Regions from separate parts of the Mesorhizobium sp. ESP6-5 genome, predicted to be linked through region 3. Evidence: predicted binding sites of a transcription regulator. Region 3 holds the regulator's gene; each other region holds the start of a gene.
What was found. Region 3 encodes PhoB, which activates phosphate uptake and scavenging genes when phosphate is short. Its sites were predicted from a motif close to TGTCATNNANCTGTCAT; they were not measured.
Positions count from the first base shown of each region.

Region 1: LB524_RS06765 (ceramide glucosyltransferase) is a predicted target of PhoB. The motif match lies at 2,927-2,943, and genes of this name have one in related genera.
Region 2: phnC (phosphonate ABC transporter ATP-binding protein) is a predicted target of PhoB. The motif match lies at 2,665-2,681, and genes of this name have one in related genera.

Region 1 covers NZ_JAIUGR010000003.1:449,986-455,644, forward strand. The annotation lists gene LB524_RS06745 (aspartate aminotransferase family protein) at 1-232, shown strand, start outside; gene argF (ornithine carbamoyltransferase) at 249-1,160, shown strand; gene LB524_RS06755 (Hsp33 family molecular chaperone) at 1,325-2,356, shown strand; gene apaG (Co2+/Mg2+ efflux protein ApaG) at 2,431-2,823, opposite strand; gene LB524_RS06765 (ceramide glucosyltransferase) at 3,043-4,194, shown strand; gene LB524_RS06770 (O-succinylhomoserine sulfhydrylase) at 4,225-5,415, opposite strand; SAM riboswitch at 5,472-5,549, opposite strand.
Region 2 covers NZ_JAIUGR010000010.1:185,398-191,056, reverse strand. The annotation lists gene phnE (phosphonate ABC transporter, permease protein PhnE) at 1-649, opposite strand, end outside; gene phnD (phosphonate ABC transporter substrate-binding protein) at 709-1,617, opposite strand; gene phnC (phosphonate ABC transporter ATP-binding protein) at 1,729-2,586, opposite strand; gene LB524_RS18350 (DUF1868 domain-containing protein) at 2,717-3,427, opposite strand; gene LB524_RS18345 (DapH/DapD/GlmU-related protein) at 3,514-4,152, opposite strand; gene phnL (phosphonate C-P lyase system protein PhnL) at 4,149-4,856, opposite strand; gene phnK (phosphonate C-P lyase system protein PhnK) at 4,903-5,659, opposite strand, start outside.
Region 3 covers NZ_JAIUGR010000006.1:236,512-242,170, reverse strand. The annotation lists gene pstA (phosphate ABC transporter permease PstA) at 1-607, shown strand, start outside; gene pstB (phosphate ABC transporter ATP-binding protein PstB) at 604-1,407, shown strand; gene phoU (phosphate signaling complex protein PhoU) at 1,433-2,140, shown strand; gene phoB (phosphate regulon transcriptional regulator PhoB) at 2,160-2,849, shown strand; gene LB524_RS12215 (ROK family protein) at 2,852-4,087, opposite strand; gene xylF (D-xylose ABC transporter substrate-binding protein) at 4,353-5,393, shown strand; gene LB524_RS12205 (sugar ABC transporter permease) at 5,634-5,659, shown strand, end outside.

The DNA.
Region 1 (5,659 bases), on a different contig from region 3:
GGATATCAGGGGCACCGGGCTGATGCTCGGCCTCAAATGCGCGATGCCCAACGGCAAGGTGAACATGGCGCTGCGCGACCAGCATTTGCTGGCGGTTCCGGCCGGCGACAACGTCATTCGCCTGCTGCCACCGCTCACCGTCACCGACGCCGAGATTCACGAAGCGCTCAACCGCATCCGCGCCGGCGCCAAGGGCCTGTCGGAGGCGATCGCCTCCGCCGCCGCGAAGTAATCCGGAACCATTCCTGATGTCAGTTCGCCATTTCACCGATCTTTCCACCGTTTCCGAAGGCGATTTGCGCTTCATGCTGGATGATGCGGTGACGCGAAAGGCGCGTCTCAAGGCCGGCGAGCGGAGCAAGCCGCTCGAAGGCAAGGTGCTGGCCATGATCTTCGACAAGCCGTCGACGCGCACGCGCGTTTCTTTCGACGTCGGCATGCGCCAGCTCGGCGGCGAGACCATCATGCTGACCGGCACCGAGATGCAGCTCGGCCGCTCCGAGACAATCGCCGACACCGCCAAGGTGCTGTCGCGCTACGTCGATGCGATCATGATCCGCACCACTTCGCATGAGCGGCTGCTGGAGCTGACCGAGAATGCCACCGTTCCGGTGATCAACGGGCTGACCGACGACACCCATCCCTGCCAGCTGATGGCCGACATCATGACCTTCGAGGAGCATCGCGGTCCGGTGGCCGGCAAGACGATTGCCTGGACCGGCGACGGCAACAATGTGCTGCACTCGCTGCTCGAGGCCTCGGCACGGTTCCGCTTCAATCTCAACGTCGCTGTGCCCGAAGGCAGCGAACCGGCGCAGAAGCATGTCGACTGGTCCAAGGCGCATGGCGGCAAGCTGCATTTCACCCGCTCGCCCGAGGAAGCCGTCGACCAGGCCGACTGCATCGTCACCGATTGCTGGGTGTCGATGGGGCAGGAACACCGTGCTCGCGGGCACAATGTCTTCTCGCCCTATCAGGTCAACGCGGCGCTGATGGCCAAGGCCAAGCCGGATGCATTGTTCATGCACTGCCTGCCGGCCCATCGCGGCGAGGAAGTGACCGACGAGGTCATCGACGGGCCGCATTCGGTGGTCTTCGACGAGGCCGAGAACCGGCTCCATGCCCAGAAGGCAGTGCTTGCCTGGTGCCTCGGTGCTTGAAGTGTCTTGGTGCTTGAAGTGTCTTGGGGCTTGAAGTGTCTTGGGCGCCCGAAATGCCCAGGCGCCTGAAATGCCCAGGCGCTTGATCTGCGGCGGCGCGATGCCTATCTGCGCCGCATCACGCAAATCAAGCGCGTTTGGACGCATGTGCCCACCAGGGCCGCATGGCCGCGCCCTGGAGCTTTGTCATGTTGGAAAGCCATCAAGTGACTGAACATCACCCCAAACTCGGCGAGTTCGGCTACGCCGGCGACGATCACGTCGTTCCCTTCGAGGTCGGTCCGCTCGACGTGCGCGGCCGCACGGTCCAGCTTGGGCCGATGCTCGACGCCATCCTTGGCCGCCACGATTATCCCGAGCCGGTCGCCCGCCTGCTAGCGGAAGCCTGTGTGCTGACCGTTCTGCTCGGCACCTCGCTCAAATTCGAAGGCAAGTTCATCCTGCAAACCCGTACCGACGGGCCTGTCGACATGCTGGTCGCGGACTTCTCCACGCCCTCGGCACTGCGTGCCTATGCACGCTTCGATGCGGATCGGCTCGAAGCACTGGTCGCGGCAGGCGAGACGTCCCAGCAGACGCTGCTTGGCAGCGGCGTGCTGGCGCTGACCATCGACCAGGGCGCCCATACTCAGCGCTACCAAGGCATCGTCCAGCTCGACGGCGAAACGCTGGAAGACGCGGCGCGCACCTATTTCCGTCAGTCGGAACAGATCCCGACCGACATCAGGCTCTCGGTCGCCAAGCTGCTGACGCCCGGGATCGGCGGCGCGCGCGAGCAATGGCGCGCCGGCGGCATCCTGGCGCAGTTCCTGCCGCAATCGCCCGAGCGCATGCGCATTCCGGACCTGCCGGGTGGGGACGGCGATCCGCGCGAGGAAGTCCACGATCCGGCCGATAATTCCTGGCAGGAACTCCTGGCCTTGCTCGGCACCATCGAGCCGACCGAATTGATCGACCCGACCATCGGCGCCGAGCGGCTGCTGTATCGTCTGTTCCATGAGCATGGCGTGCGCGTCTTCGGCGGCGTTCCCGTGGCCGATCAGTGCTCATGCTCCCGCGACAAGATCCGTGGCATCCTCGAAGGCTTCTCCGCGCAGGAGATCAAGGACAGCACCGAGGATGGCGGCATCCATGTCGCCTGCGAATTCTGCTCGACGCAGTACGACTTCGATCCAGCCGAGTTTGCGGCTCAGTAAAGCCTTTCCTTCTCTCCGTTCTGCGGGGAGAAGGTGCCCGAAGGGCGGATGAGGGGCGACGCGACCGTCGGCCCTCAGTTCACCGTGCGCCTTGTCCCCGGCAGATCGAGCGAGAAGGCCGGGATGGCGATGTCGAACGTCTCGCCGCGCTTGTTGCGCATCGTGTAGCGTCCGACCATGATCCCGGAGGGTGTCGAGAGCGGGCAGCCGGACGTGTACTGATAGCTGTCGCCGGGATTGAGTTCCGGCTGGTCGCCGACAACGCCCGGCCCGCGGACCTCCTCGACCCGGCCGGCACCATCGGTGATGTGCCAATAGCGCGACAGAAGCTGCACGAACTCGTCAGACTGGTTGTCGATCGTTATCTGATAGCCCCAGACGTAGCGGTTCTCCTGGGGATCTGAACGATCCTCCAGATAGAACGGCCTGACCTGCACTTCGATGTTGCGCGTCACGGCGCGGTACATGAGCGGCTCCAAAACAATCCGACGACTTTCGACGCTCGCGGTGAGCAGGTCAACGTGCGCGTCTTGTCGCGCCTGGGATTGAAACGCAGGTGCCGGCAAAGAATGTCATTTAAGTGACACACGACAATGGTGGTGTGCGCGAACCGGGCGACTCGGCCCTCTGTCGAACTGTTGAAAACGGCCGCGACGCGGGCCGACTTCCGGAGTGACCAGATCTCGATGGAACTCACTCTCATATCCGCCTCGCTTTCGGCCGCACTCATCCTCTCGAACGCTGCCAGCATCCTGCTTGCCGCTTCACAGCTGAAACGGCGCACCACGATTGCCCCGCCGGCGGGCAGATCGCCGGCGGTGTCGATTGTCGTCCCGTCGCGCGGCGTCGAGCCATTCACACATGAGACGCTGGAACGCGCCTTCGCGCTCGACTGGCCACGCTACGAACTGATCTTCTGCGTCGCCCATGCCGACGACCCGGTGGTCAAACTGATAAACAGGGCGATTGCCCGGTTTCCGCAGGTGCCGGCCCGGCTGTTGATCGGCGACGACCGTGTCAGTGCCAATCCAAAGCTCAACAACTGCGTCAAAGGCTGGGAAGCGGCGCGCCACGACTGGGTCATTCTTGCCGATTCCAACGTTCTGATGCCGAGGGACTATGTCGAGCACATGATGGCGGCGTGGCAGCACGGTACCGGCCTTATCTGCTCGACGCCGATCGGCTCCAGGCCAGATGGTTTCTGGGCCGACGTCGAATGCGCCTTCCTCAACACATTGCAGGCCCGCTGGCAGTATGCCGGCGCGGCGCTCGGCCTCGGCTTCGCGCAGGGCAAGAGCATGCTGTGGAACAAGCCGATGCTGGACGCCAATGGCGGCATACGCGCGCTGGCCGCCGAGATCGCCGAGGACGCCGCCGCAACCAAGCTGGTGAACGGCCTCGGCCTGCGTGTCAACCTCGTTGCCGCCCCCTTCGAGCAGCCGCTCGGCCAGCGCACGTTTGGCGAGATCTGGTCGCGCCAGGCCCGCTGGGCGCGCCTGCGCCGCGTCACTTTCCCGCTATTCTTCGCGCCCGAGATCCTGACTGGTGCGGCGGTCCCGCTGGTTCTTGCGCTGATTGCCGCGGCGAGCGCCGGCATTAGTCTCTGGGCGACCGCGATTGCCGTGCTGGCGGCGTTCTATCTTCCGGAATGCGCTCTGGCCCTGGCCAAGGGTTGGCACGTCTCGACGCGCATGATCGCGGCGACGGTCGCGCGGGACGTCATGCTCCCGGCCATCTGGGCGCGCGGCTGGCTCGGCGGCGCCGTCGACTGGCGCGGCAACGCCATGACCATCCGCACCAAGACGGCGGAACTGGAGGAGACGCCGTCGAGCGCTTGATCGCTGCTGACGACGCTGCCTGGACGAAACCTATTTGGCGGCCTTCAAGGCTTGCGCGATATCTTCCAGCAGGTCGTCCGTATCCTCCAGGCCGACCGACAGCCTGAGCGTACCGGGCCCGATGCCGAGTTCGGCGCGGGCCTCGTCGCTGAGGTTCTTGTGGGTGGTCGTCGCCGGATGGGTGATCAGGCTCTTGGCATCGCCCAGATTGTTCGAGATCAGCACGATGTCGAGGGCGTTCTGCAGGGCGAAGGCCGCCGGCTTGCCGCCCTTGACGTCGAGGCAGATCAGCGTCGAGCCACCCGACATCTGCTTCTTGACGATATCGGCCTGCGGGTGGTCGGCGCGGCCGGGATAGATGACGCGGGCGATCTGCGGCTGCCCGGCCAGGAAGTCGGCGATCCTGCCGGCGCTCTCGGTCTGCTGGCGCACGCGCAGCGGCAAGGTTTCCAGGCCCTTCAGCAGCGTCCAGGCGTTGAACGGCGACAGGCTGGGACCGGTGTGGCGGAAATAGTCGTGCAGGTTCTCGTCAATCCACTTCTTGTCCGACAGGATGACGCCGCCCAGGCAGCGGCCCTGGCCGTCAATGTGCTTCGTGGCCGAGTAGACGACGATGTGCGCACCAAGCTGCAACGGCTTCTGTTGCAGCGGCGTGGCAAAGACATTGTCGACGACCAGCCGCGCGCCGATCGAATTGGCAAGCGAGGCGACGGCGGCGATGTCGACGACCTCGAGCGTCGGGTTGGTCGGGCTTTCCAGGAAAAACAGCTTGGTGTTCGGCCTGACCGCCTTTTCCCAATTGGCGATCTCGGTGCCGTCGACCAAGGTCGCCTCGATGCCATAGCGCGGCGCCAGCGTCTCGACCACCCAGCGGCAGGAGCCGAACAGCGCGCGCGCGGCCACGATGTGGTCGCCGGCCTTGACGCTGCACAGAAGGGCAGCCGTCACCGCCGCCATGCCCGACGCCGTGGCGCGCGCGTCTTCGGCGCCTTCAAGCGCGCACATGCGCTTTTCGAACATGTCGACGGTCGGGTTGGCGTAGCGCGAATAGATGAAACCAGGCTCTTCGCCCTTGAAGCGGGCCTCGGCGGCCTGCGCCGTCTGATAGACATAGCCCTGGGTCAGGTACATCGCCTCGGAGGTTTCGCCGAAGCCGGAACGCAGGGTTCCGCCATGCACGAGTGCCGTCTGAGGTTTCCAGTTGCGCTTCTTGGTGCTCATCGCTTTGTTCCAGACACAAAAAAACCGGCCGCGAAAGTCGCAACCGGTCCATACGGCCTTGCGGCCCGACGGTCCTTTAGCGACTTGTTTAACGTGGCTGCAAGCCGACCGGCCAAATCACCACGGGATAACGACCCTTTAGACCCGCGCCACGCTTGCGTCAATTGCCGGCTTCATTAAGACGTTTGTACCAAGGCAGGTTCCGCAGAAGTGCCCCGCGGTTTTGCGGCAAGAACCTGCAACA
Region 2 (5,659 bases), on a different contig from region 3:
CTTCCTCGGCCCGCATGTCGATGTTTTCGTTGATCTCGTAGAACAGCTTGCCGAGTGCGCCGATCGAATGCAGGCCGATGGCGATGATGGCGGCGATTGGACCGGTTGAGACGATGGCCGCGAACAGGCCGGCGATGACGATTTCGGGAAAGGCGCGCAGCAATTCCATGAAGCGCTTGACCACTAGCCTCAGTGCCGGATGAGGCGTCAGGTTGCGCGCCGCGATGAAGGAAAAGGGCACCGCGAAGACAAAGCCGATGAAGGTCGAGACCAGCGCCACGTTCACGGTGGTCAGCATCAGCTCGAAATATTCGGGGATGTAGAAACCGCCCCAGACGTAGACGCGGCCGAGCGGGAAGTTGAATTCCTGGGTGCCGGTATCATGCGGCGAGGCAATGTCGAACAGCGCCCGCCAGACGTCGTTCCAGTCCTTGGGCACCAGCCAGCTCAGGAAATCCAGAATATGCGGCAGCCGGTCGAAGAAGTGCCCGGCATTGGCTTCGTCGGCGAACCACATGCTGGAAAGTATCGCGGCAAGCAGCAGGCCGACGCCCAGCACGGTATACAACCGGCGCAGCGACGTCTGGCGTCGCCAGGCATGGGCCATCTCGTGGGTGGCACTGGAGGGGGCTGTCACGGAAAGGGTCATGATCGGAGATGCAAAAAGGGCGGTACTTGATGAGGTACCGCCCTTTTGCAATTTCGCCGTTAGCCGCCGATGGCTGCCTTACGGGCTTCGACGATGACGCTGTAGAAGTCCGGCTTCACCGGAACGTAGCCGGTGAAATCGCCGCCTTCGACGCCTTCGAAGCAAGCCTTGTCCTTCTTGGGCAGGTCGGTGAAGAAGGCCGCCAGCTTGGCGGTCATGTCATCGCCGATCGCGGTGCGCACGACAAGCGGGCCGTTCGGGATCAGGCCCGAGCGCCAGACTTCGACGAAGTCGTTAGGGTCGACGGCGCCCTTGGCGACTTCCTTGTGGAAGGTGCCGGAGGTGTAGCCGTTCTTGAAGTCGCCGATGCCCGAGGAATCGTCGACCGCGACATCTACCTTACCGTCACGCACGGCCAGAACGTTGTTTTCGTGGCCGCCATTGAACTGGGTCGACGCGAAGTAGGTCTCGTTCGAGGCGCCGGTGGTCTTCGGAATCTGGGTCAGCGGGATCAGATAGCCGGAGGTCGAATCCGGATCGGCATAGCCGAGCTTCTTGCCCTTGGCCGACTTGATGTCGGTGATCCCCGACGTCTTCAGCGCCAGCCCGATCGAATAGTAGCCGGTGGAGCCGTCGGTCTGCTTGGTGGTGAGGATCGGGGTAACCGCCTTCGGATCCTTGAGATAGACGCTGGCGTAGCCGGAAGCGCCGAGTTCGGCGAAGTCGAGCGTGCCGCCGAGCAGGCCCTGGATGACGCCGTCATAGTCAGCGGCGGGGAACAGCGAAACCTTCTCGAAGCCAAACTCTGCCTTCAGGTGATCGGCCAGGCACTGGTAGTTGCGCAGCCGGTCGGTTTCGTTTTCACCGCCGAGAATGCCGACGCGAAATTCCTTCATGTCGGCGGCATGGGCCATGCTGGTGGCCATGGCGAGCACCGAAACGGCACCGAAAACCATCTTCCTGAACATTGATATCTCTCCTGTAAGTTCCGGCCCCGCGCCGGCAGCGTTCTTGATCTTGACAAGTGCCCTTGACGCGGACGGACGATCCAGGCTGCTCGCTATTGGCCCTTACTGGGCTCAGTATCCCGGGAATGCGGGCTCGAGCGGTCCGGCGGATGCGGCGATCTTCTGCTTGAAGGCAACACTGGTGGAGGTGATGACCTCCGATATCTCGCCGCCATTGCTATCGGCGCCATAGACAAGACGCACGGCTTGGCGGTCGAGCTCTTCGGGCGGCCCGTCGAAGACGACCTTGCCGGCGGCCATGCCGATGATGCGGTTGCAATAGGTGCGGGCGGTATCGAGCGTATGCAGATTGGTGACAACGGTGATGCCTTCGCGCAGATTGATGTCCTGCAGAGAATCCATCACCACCTTGGCGTTGAGCGGGTCGAGCGAGGCGATCGGCTCGTCGGCGAGGATCACCCTGGGCTGCTGCATCATGGCGCGGGCGATGGCGACGCGCTGCTGCTGGCCGCCCGACAGCGTGCCGGCGGGCTGAAGTGCGGTGCGGGCGATGTCGAGCCGCTCGAGCGCGGCGACCGCCTCCGCGCACTCGGCGCGCGAAAACATGCCCAGAAGATTGGACAGGGTCGAACGGTGGTTCAATTTGCCGAGCAGCACGTTGGTCAGCACGTCGAGGCGCGGCACCAGGTTGAACTGCTGGAAGATCATGGCGCAGTCGCGCTGCCAGCGCCGCAGCGGCGAGCCGCGCAGCCGGGAGACCTCGGCGCCGTCAAAAAAAATCGACCCCTGGCTGGGGTCGACAAGACGGTTGATCATGCGAAGAAGAGTGGATTTGCCGGCGCCCGAACGACCGATGACGCCGACCATCTGCCCTTGCGGGATCGAGATGTTGACGTCGCTGACGGCGGTGTTCTTGCCAAATCGTCGGCTGACGCCGCGGATTTCGAGCGTGGCAGAGTTTGCTGACATGGGCTGGTTCCAGTCCGGTCCATATTGATCGTCAGGCACTCGCCTAACGCAACCACATGAACCTGCCGTGTCGCGATGATGTCAGTTTTGTTACGCTCCACAGGCGCGGCGACTGGCGCCTTGCGGGCGATCAGCCGAGCACCAGCAATTCCTCGAAATGCTTCATGTCGCGGAATGCGCAGAAGGCGGGAGCCTTGATCTCGATCACCGGCGCCTGGCGCGCGAAAAGTGCCAGGCAATCGTCAAACAGCGCCTGCCACGCGGCGGCCCTATCATCATCAAAGCGCTGGATCTGATAGGCGAAGGTGATGTGGAAGACGTAGGTGTCGTGATCGGGATGCCGGTAGCCGAACGGCACCGCGAGCGCATCGCGCCATGCACGCATGATGCGCGCATCCTCGTCGGTCGCGCCGGCAACGGTGAGGCCGGTCGGCAGGACCTCGGCCACCTTGATGTTGAAAGGGCCGAAGCCCTGGAACCCCTTCAGGCGCTCCAGATAGAGGCGGGTCATGGCGTCGATGCTGGTGTCGAGCGGCACGTCCCGCGGCCAGAAGGGCAGGCGACGGCGATATTCGATTATGCCCTGGAAAAGGGTCATGTGCAGGCTGGAAACGGGCGTGAAGGCGAGGCGGTCGGCATCAGGCATTGCCAGCATCTTCTCGCGGACGGCCAACACCACCGCTTCCGAAGGCGAGCCGCTGACCAGATGGCTGACGACGGTGTTGCCCGGCTCGAGGAGGAAGTTGCCTGACGCGTCGTAGCGCGTGCCGAGATGCGCCGGCGACGCCGGATTGGAGCCGGCAAAGAATCCGGCGAGCGAGGGTCTGACAGTGTCGAGCATGGCGATCTCCTTCAAGGAGATCGCGTCCTGTCCGAGTCCTGTGTCAAGGGTATGAACAAGCCAGCGATATGACGATGATGTGAGGGCTATGCCTCTTTGCCCGATGCCCGTTCTTCGTGTTTCTCCAAAAACGCTTCGGCCGTCAGCTCCCGAAAATCATCGAGCGCGGCGCGCAGCCTCGCGTGATCCCAATCCCACCAGGCAAGCGCCTGGTAGCGCTCGGCGGTGCGGCGGTCGAAGCGCTCGCGGATCGGTTTTGCCGGTACGCCGGCGACGATCGTGTAGGGCGCGACGTCCTTCGAGACGACCGCGCCGGCGCCAACGGCGGCGCCGTCGCCGACGGTGACGCCGGGCAGGACGGTCGAGCCGTGGCCGAGCCAGGTGTCGTGGCCGATGATGACGCGCTTGGCGCGGCGCTCGGCGAAGAATTCGCTCTCATGCTCGGCGTCGCCCCAATAGTCGGAGGCGCGGTAGGTGAAGTGGTGCAGCGTCGGCCGCCAGGTCGGGTGGTTGGTGGCGTTGAGGCGCACGCTGGCGGCGATGTTGGCAAATTTGCCGATCGTCGCGCACCAGACCGCGCAGTCCTGCATCATGTAGGAATAGTCGCCGATCTCGCTTTCCGAAACCCGGCTGCGGTCGGCGATCTCGGTCCAGCGGCCGAGTGTCGAGTTGTGCACCTCCGCCGTCGGGTGAACCAGCGGCGTCTCCGATAGCTTCCTGGTCATGCGGCGATTTTTCCCGGAGCGAAGGCGGTGACGTCGATGATGCGGTCGGCCACCGCCTCGCGCACATCGTGATCGTGGAAGATGCCGAGCAGGGCGACGCCCGCCGCCTTTTTGGCGGCGATGAGTTCGATCACCACGTCGCGGTTCGTCGCGTCGAGCGATGCGGTCGGCTCGTCGAGCAGCAGGATGGGGTGCTCGGTGATGAAGCCTCGCGCGATGTTGACACGCTGCTGCTCGCCGCCCGAGAAGGTTGCCGGTGGCAGCATCCAGAGTTTTTCCGGCAGGTTGAGCTGGGCCAGCAACGCGCGTGCCTTGGCTCGGGCTGCCTCGCGCTCCTCACCGCGTTCAACCAGTGGCTCAGCGACGACGTCGAGAGCCGAGACGCGCGGCACGGTGCGCAGGAACTGGCTGACATAGCCGATCGTTTGCCGGCGTACGGCAAGCACGGTGCGCGGGCTGGCATGGGCGAGGTCGATCAGTCCGTCCTCGTGCCTGACGATGATCTGGCCTTCGTCGACGGCGTAGTTGCCGTAGAGCATCTTCAGGATCGAACTCTTGCCGGCGCCGGACGGACCACCGAGCACGGTGCATTCGCCCGCCTTGATCGAGAACGAGACACCCGCGACGACAGGGAGTTTGATGCCGTCGCGCAGATGCATGGTGAAGCTTTTGGCAACGTCGGAAACAACGAGTGGGGTCGGCATCAGAAGGTTCTCCAATCGTCAATCGTCGGCGGGACACGCGCCATCATCACACCTGCAAAATCGAGGAAACCAGCAATTGCGTGTAGGGCGCGCGCGGGTCGTCGAGGACGCGGTCGGTGAGGCCGCTTTCGACGACGCGGCCGTCCTTCATCACCATCATGCGCTGCGACAGCAGCCGCGCCACGGCGAGGTCGTGGGTGACGACGATCGCGGCAAGGCCGAGGTCCGTGACCAGGCCGCGCAAGAGATCAAGCAGGCGGGCCTGCACCGAGACATCCAGGCCGCCGGTCGGCTCATCCATGAACACCAGCCGTGGCCCGGTGACGAGATTGCGGGCGATCTGCAGCCGCTGACGCATGCCGCCGGAAAAGGCGCGCGGTTCGTCGTCGATGCGGTCTTCCTCGATCTCGACGCGCGACAGCCAGTCGACCGCGGTAGCGCGGATCTTGCCGTAGTGGCGGTCGCCGACCGCCATCAGCCGTTCGCCGACATTGGCGCCGGCCGAGACCGTCATGCGCAGGCCGTCGGCTGGGTTCTGATGGACAAAGCCCCAGTCGGTGCGCATCAGGAAGCGGCGCTCGGCCTCGCTCATGCGGTAGAGCTCGCGGAACTGGCCGTCGCGCATGCGGTAGCTGGCTGTGCCGGAGGAAGGCAGCAGCCGCGTCGACAGGCAGTTGAGCAGCGTCGTCTTGCCGGAGCCGGACTCACCGACGACCGCCAGAACCTCGCCCGGCCACAGGTCGAAGGAGACATTGTCGCAGCCGACCCGCGAGCCATAGAACTTGGAGAGCGCCGAGACGCGC
Region 3 (5,659 bases):
CGTCGGCACGCCGATCGGCGTGCTGGCCGGCACCTACATGGCCGAATATGGCCGCTTTTCGAAGCTCACCACCGTGGTGCGCTTTATCAACGACATCCTGCTGTCGGCGCCCTCAATCATCATCGGCCTGTTCGTCTACGAATTGATGGTGCGGCCGATGGGGCATTTCTCGGCCATCGCCGGTGCCGTGGCACTGGCCATCCTGGTCATTCCCGTCGTGGTGCGTACCACCGAGGACATGCTCAACCTTGTGCCGAACGCTTTGCGCGAGGCCGGCACGGCGATTGGCGCGCCGCGCTGGGTGGTGATCCGTTCGGTGGCCTACCGCGCGGCGATGTCCGGCATCGTCACCGGCATATTGTTGGCCATTGCCCGCATTTCCGGCGAGACGGCGCCGCTACTCTTCACAGCGCTCAACAACCAGTTCTGGTCGAGCAATCTCAATGCGCCGATGGCCAGCCTGCCGGTGACCATCTTCCAGTTCGCTCTCAGCCCTTACGAGGAGTGGCAGCAACTGGCGTGGACCGGCGCACTCATAATCACATTGACGGTTCTCGCGCTCAGCATCTTTGCGCGCAGCCTGACCGGACGCAGAGAGGACAAATGAGCCAGATGTTGTCTCCAGACATGACGATTGCGACAGAGGCAGCCGCCAAGGCGAAGATCGAGGTCAAGAACCTCAATTTCTACTACGGCCAGTCGAAGGCGCTGAAAGACATCACCTTGTCGCTGCCCGAGCGCAGCGTGACGGCCTTCATCGGACCGTCGGGTTGCGGAAAGTCGACGCTGCTGCGCGTCTTCAACCGCATCTACGAGCTCTACCCCAAGCAGACCGCCGAGGGTCAGGTGCTGCTCGACGGCCAGAACGTTCTCGACCGCTCGCAGGACCTCAACCTGTTGCGCACCAAGATCGGCATGGTGTTCCAGAAGCCGACGCCGTTCCCGATGTCGATCTATGAGAATATCGCCTTCGGCGTCAGGCTCTATGAGAAGATCGGCAAGGCCGAGATGGACGGCCGTGTCGAGCAGGCGTTGAAACGCGCCGCGCTGTGGAACGAGGTCAAGGACAAGCTCAATGCCAGCGGCCTCAGCCTGTCGGGCGGCCAGCAGCAGCGGCTTTGCATCGCCCGCACCGTGGCGGTCAAGCCGGAGGTCATCCTGCTCGACGAACCGGCCTCGGCGCTCGACCCATTGTCGACCGCCAAGATCGAGGAATTGATCGACGAGTTGCAGGCCGACTACACGATCGTCATCGTCACCCACAACATGCAGCAGGCCGCGCGCGTGTCGAAGCAGACGGCTTTCATGTATCTGGGCGAGCTGGTCGAATTCGACAAAACCGAGAAAATCTTCACGTCGCCTCGCGAGAAGCGCACGCAGGACTACATCACCGGCCGCTTCGGCTGATCTCACGCATACGAGGACCAGGATCATGGCCGAACACACAGTCGCAGCCTTCGACGAGGATCTCGGGCAGATCAGCAGGCTGATCAGCGACATGGGCGATCTCGCCGGCACGATGGTCGGCGGCGCCACCAAGGCGCTGCTGAATTCCGACAACGCGCTGGCACAGCGCGTGGTCTCCGACGACGCCATCATGGACGCGCGCCAGCGCGAACTCGATGATCGCGCCATCACCCTGATCGCCAAGCGCCAGCCGATGGCCGACGATCTGCGTCATGTCGTCGGCTCGATCCGCATGGCGGGCGATCTCGAACGCATCGGCGACCTTGCCAAGAACATCGCCAAGCGCGTCGGCTCGGTCGGCCTCACCGCCACGCCGCGCGACCTGTCGCATTCCATCGACTCCATGGCGCAGCTGGTGCTGATCCAGGTGCAGGGCGTCGTCGAGGAATATGCGGCCGGCGATGCCGCCGCCCTCGCCAAGCTCAGGAATGACGACGAACGCATCGACGTCAAATACACTTCGGTCTTCCGCGAACTCCTGACCTACATGATGGAGGATCCCCGCAACATCACGGCTTGCACGCATCTTTTGTTCTGCGCCAAGAATCTCGAACGCATCGGCGACCATGTGACCAACATCGCCGAGAATGCGTATTATGTGCTGACCGGCACGCAACTGCCCGCCAACCGTCCGAAGCAGGACGAGACGGCGATGTCGGTGCCGGCGGCTTGACGGCAGGGATGATCGATCGATGATCGCGCCACGCATCATGGTGGTGGAGGACGAGGAGCCGCTGGGCGTGCTCCTCCGCTACAATCTGGAGTCCGAGGGTTACCAGGTCGAGGTGGTGACACGCGGCGACGAAGCCGAGATACGCCTCCAGGAAAACGTGCCCGACCTGCTGGTGCTCGACTGGATGGTGCCGGCGGTTTCCGGCATCGAACTCTGTCGGCGCCTGCGCATGCGGCCCGAGACGGAGCGATTGCCGATCATCATGCTGACGGCGCGCGGCGAGGAGAGCGATCGCGTGCGCGGCCTCTCGACCGGCGCCGACGACTATCTGGTCAAGCCGTTCTCGACGCCGGAATTCATGGCCCGGGTCAAGGCGCTGCTGCGCCGCGCCAAACCGGAAGTGCTGTCCAGCGTGCTCAAGGTCGGCGACATCGTGCTCGACCGCGAATCGCACCGGGTCTATCGCAAGAAGAGCGAGATCCGGCTCGGACCGACCGAGTTCAGGCTGCTCGAATTCATGATGCGCCATCCCGGCCGCGTGTTCTCGCGCAGCCAGTTGCTCGACAATGTCTGGGGCGAGACGATCTACATCGACGAGCGCACCGTGGATGTGCATGTCGGCCGCCTGCGCAAGGCGGTCAACAATGGCCGCATGCCCGATGTGATACGCACCATCCGTGGCGCAGGCTACGCAATTCGCGAGGACTGAGATCAGGCCACGTTCTTGCCGGATCTCACCTGCACACCCGGCGCGAAGATCTCCTGGTCGACGAAGGTGAGCGCGCGCATGGCGCAGCCCTCGCGGATCAGCGGCAATTCGTTCGGCTCTGTATCGAAGGAAATCGACGTCGAATGCTGGCCGCCGGCGGTCTGGGCGATGGCCTCGCGCAGGGCCGGCTCGATCAGATCGAAGGCGGCGGCGCTGACGCCGACCATCGCAACCGGCGCCGGATCGATCAGCGCGAACAAGCTGCCAAGGCCATAGCCCAGCGCCTCGCCGGCCTTGCGATAGGCCTCGCGCTCCGGTCCGTCTCTTTCGCGCGCCGTGGCCGCCAATGCGCGCATGTCGGCGTCGCTGACGTCGACCGGTTTGGCGTCCTCACCCATCTGTCCTGCATTACGCCAGATGGCATAGTTGCCGGCATAGGCCTCGACGCAGCCGCGCCGCCCGCAGCGGCAGAGCGCGCCGCCGGGGCGATGGATCATGTGGCCGAACTCGCCGCCTGAGGAATGGGTGCCGGTGAACAGCTCGCCCTTCAGCACCAGGCCCATGCCGATGCCGTGCGAGAGCAGGATGGCGATGAAGTCGTCGCGGTAGCGCTCGGGGTCGCGCCAGCGCAGCGCCACAGCCATCATGTTGCAGTCGTTCTCCATGGTGGCGGGGATGCCGAATTCGGCTTCGAGTATATCGGCGAAGGCAATGTCCGTCTGCGGCGTGATCGGCGACCACAGCATGGCGCGCGCCTCGGTGTCGGTGATGCCCTGGATCGCCAGCGCGATGCGGGCAATGCTGGCGACATCGAGGTCGGGATCCTCGAGGCGGCGCCGGACGATGGCCACGCATTCGCCGATCAGCGCCTCGCGCGACATGGTCAGCGTGTCCAGCCGGCGCTGCTCCTCCGATATCACCTGGCCGGCGTAGTCGATGACGGCGACGGAGAGGAAATTCAGCGACAGCACCACGGTCATGACCGCCGCGGCCTCGGGGTTGAGACAAAGGCCCACCTGCGGCCGGCCGCGTTTCAGTGAGCCGGCCTCGTTCGGCTTGCCTTCGCTCAGGATACCTTCGCCGATCAGGTCGGCTGATATCGCCGATATGGTCGAGTGGCTCAGGGCGGTGGTGGCGGCGATCTCAGTGCGCGAGGGCTGGCCACCCCGGCGCACGGCTCCAATCACCATTGCGCGGTTGCGCCGGCGCAGATCGTCGTGGCGGATTCCGACCGACATGATTTCCCTCCCCGTCGCCGCGGTTCTTGACGCCCCTCGAACACCTCCGGCAACGGGTCGAATACTGGCAGAAGCGGCTGGGGCTGTCATTTATTTATTGCGGGGCTCGAAAAAAGGCTTCCGGCACCTCAAAATCCGTCAGAATCGATGTTGACAGTGTTCCGGCGATGGACCAGTGTTTTTTCGAGGCTCGAAAAAATTAGGGCCTTTGTGCCGGCCTTAGGGCCAGTTTGGTCGCGCCACACGCGGGCGCAGGGAGGATATCATGAAGAGATTCACAGTCGCCATTCTGGCGGGTGTCGCCATGTCGCTGACGCTGGCGTCGGTCGCGCAGGCGAAGGGCAAGGTTATCGGCGTGTCGTGGTCCAACTTCCAGGAGGAGCGCTGGAAGACCGACGAGGCCGCCATGAAGAAGGCGATCGAGGCCGCGGGCGACAAGTACATTTCCGCCGATGCGCAGTCCAATCCTGGCAAGCAGCTGACCGATGTCGAGAGCCTGATTTCGCAGGGTGCCAATTCGCTGATCATCCTGGCGCAGGACGCGTCGGCCATCGGCCCGGCGGTACAGAAGGCGCTCGACGAGGGCATTCCGGTCGTCGGCTATGACCGCCTGATCGAGAACAAGGACGTCTTCTACCTGACCTTCGACAACAAGGAAGTCGGCCGCATGCAGGCCCGCGAAGTGTTCAAGGTGAAGCCTGAGGGCAATTACGTCTTCATCAAGGGCTCGGGCGCCGATCCGAATGCCGACTTCCTGTTCTCGGGCTCTATGGAAGTGCTGAAAGCGGCAATAGACAGCGGCAAGATCAAGAATGTCGGCGAAGCCTATACGGACGGCTGGCTGCCCGCCAACGCCCAGAAGAACATGGAACAGTTCCTCACCGCCAACGACAACAAGGTCGACGCCGTGGTCGCCGCCAATGACGGCACCGCCGGCGGCGTCGTTGCGGCGCTGACGGCGCAGGGGCTCGCCGGCACCGTGCCGGTCTCCGGCCAGGACGGCGACCACGCCGCGCTCAACCGCATCGCGCTCGGCACCCAGACCGTGTCGGTGTGGAAGGACGCGCGCGAACTCGGCAAGAACGCCGCCGAGATCGCCTCGCAACTCGCCGACGGCAAGAAGATGACCGACATCGCCGGCGTGAAGGACTTCACGACGCCTGGCGGCAACACCGTCAAGTCGCTGTTCCTGACCCCGGTGGCCATCACCAAGGACAATCTCAACCTCGTCATCGACGCCGGCTGGATCAAGAAGGACGAAGTCTGCACGGGCGTTGCCGCGGGCAGCGTCGCGGCCTGCAACTGAGCTTGATCGCCTGAAAAGTCGGAAGCGCCGCGGCGTGGAACGGCCAGTGTTTCTGAACACTGGCCGTTCCAATTTCCTTGTTTTCGCAATTCCGGACGAAAAACCGCTACGCACTTTTCCTGGGAATTGCTTCCAAGCCGCGGCGTTTTCCCAACAAGATTTGTGTTTCCGCCGCTGGCGGCTAACTTCTGGGCTCTGGTCCGGCATCCGCGTCAGACAGCAAGCCGCTGGGAGGACATCATGACCGACACGACCTCAACCTCGCA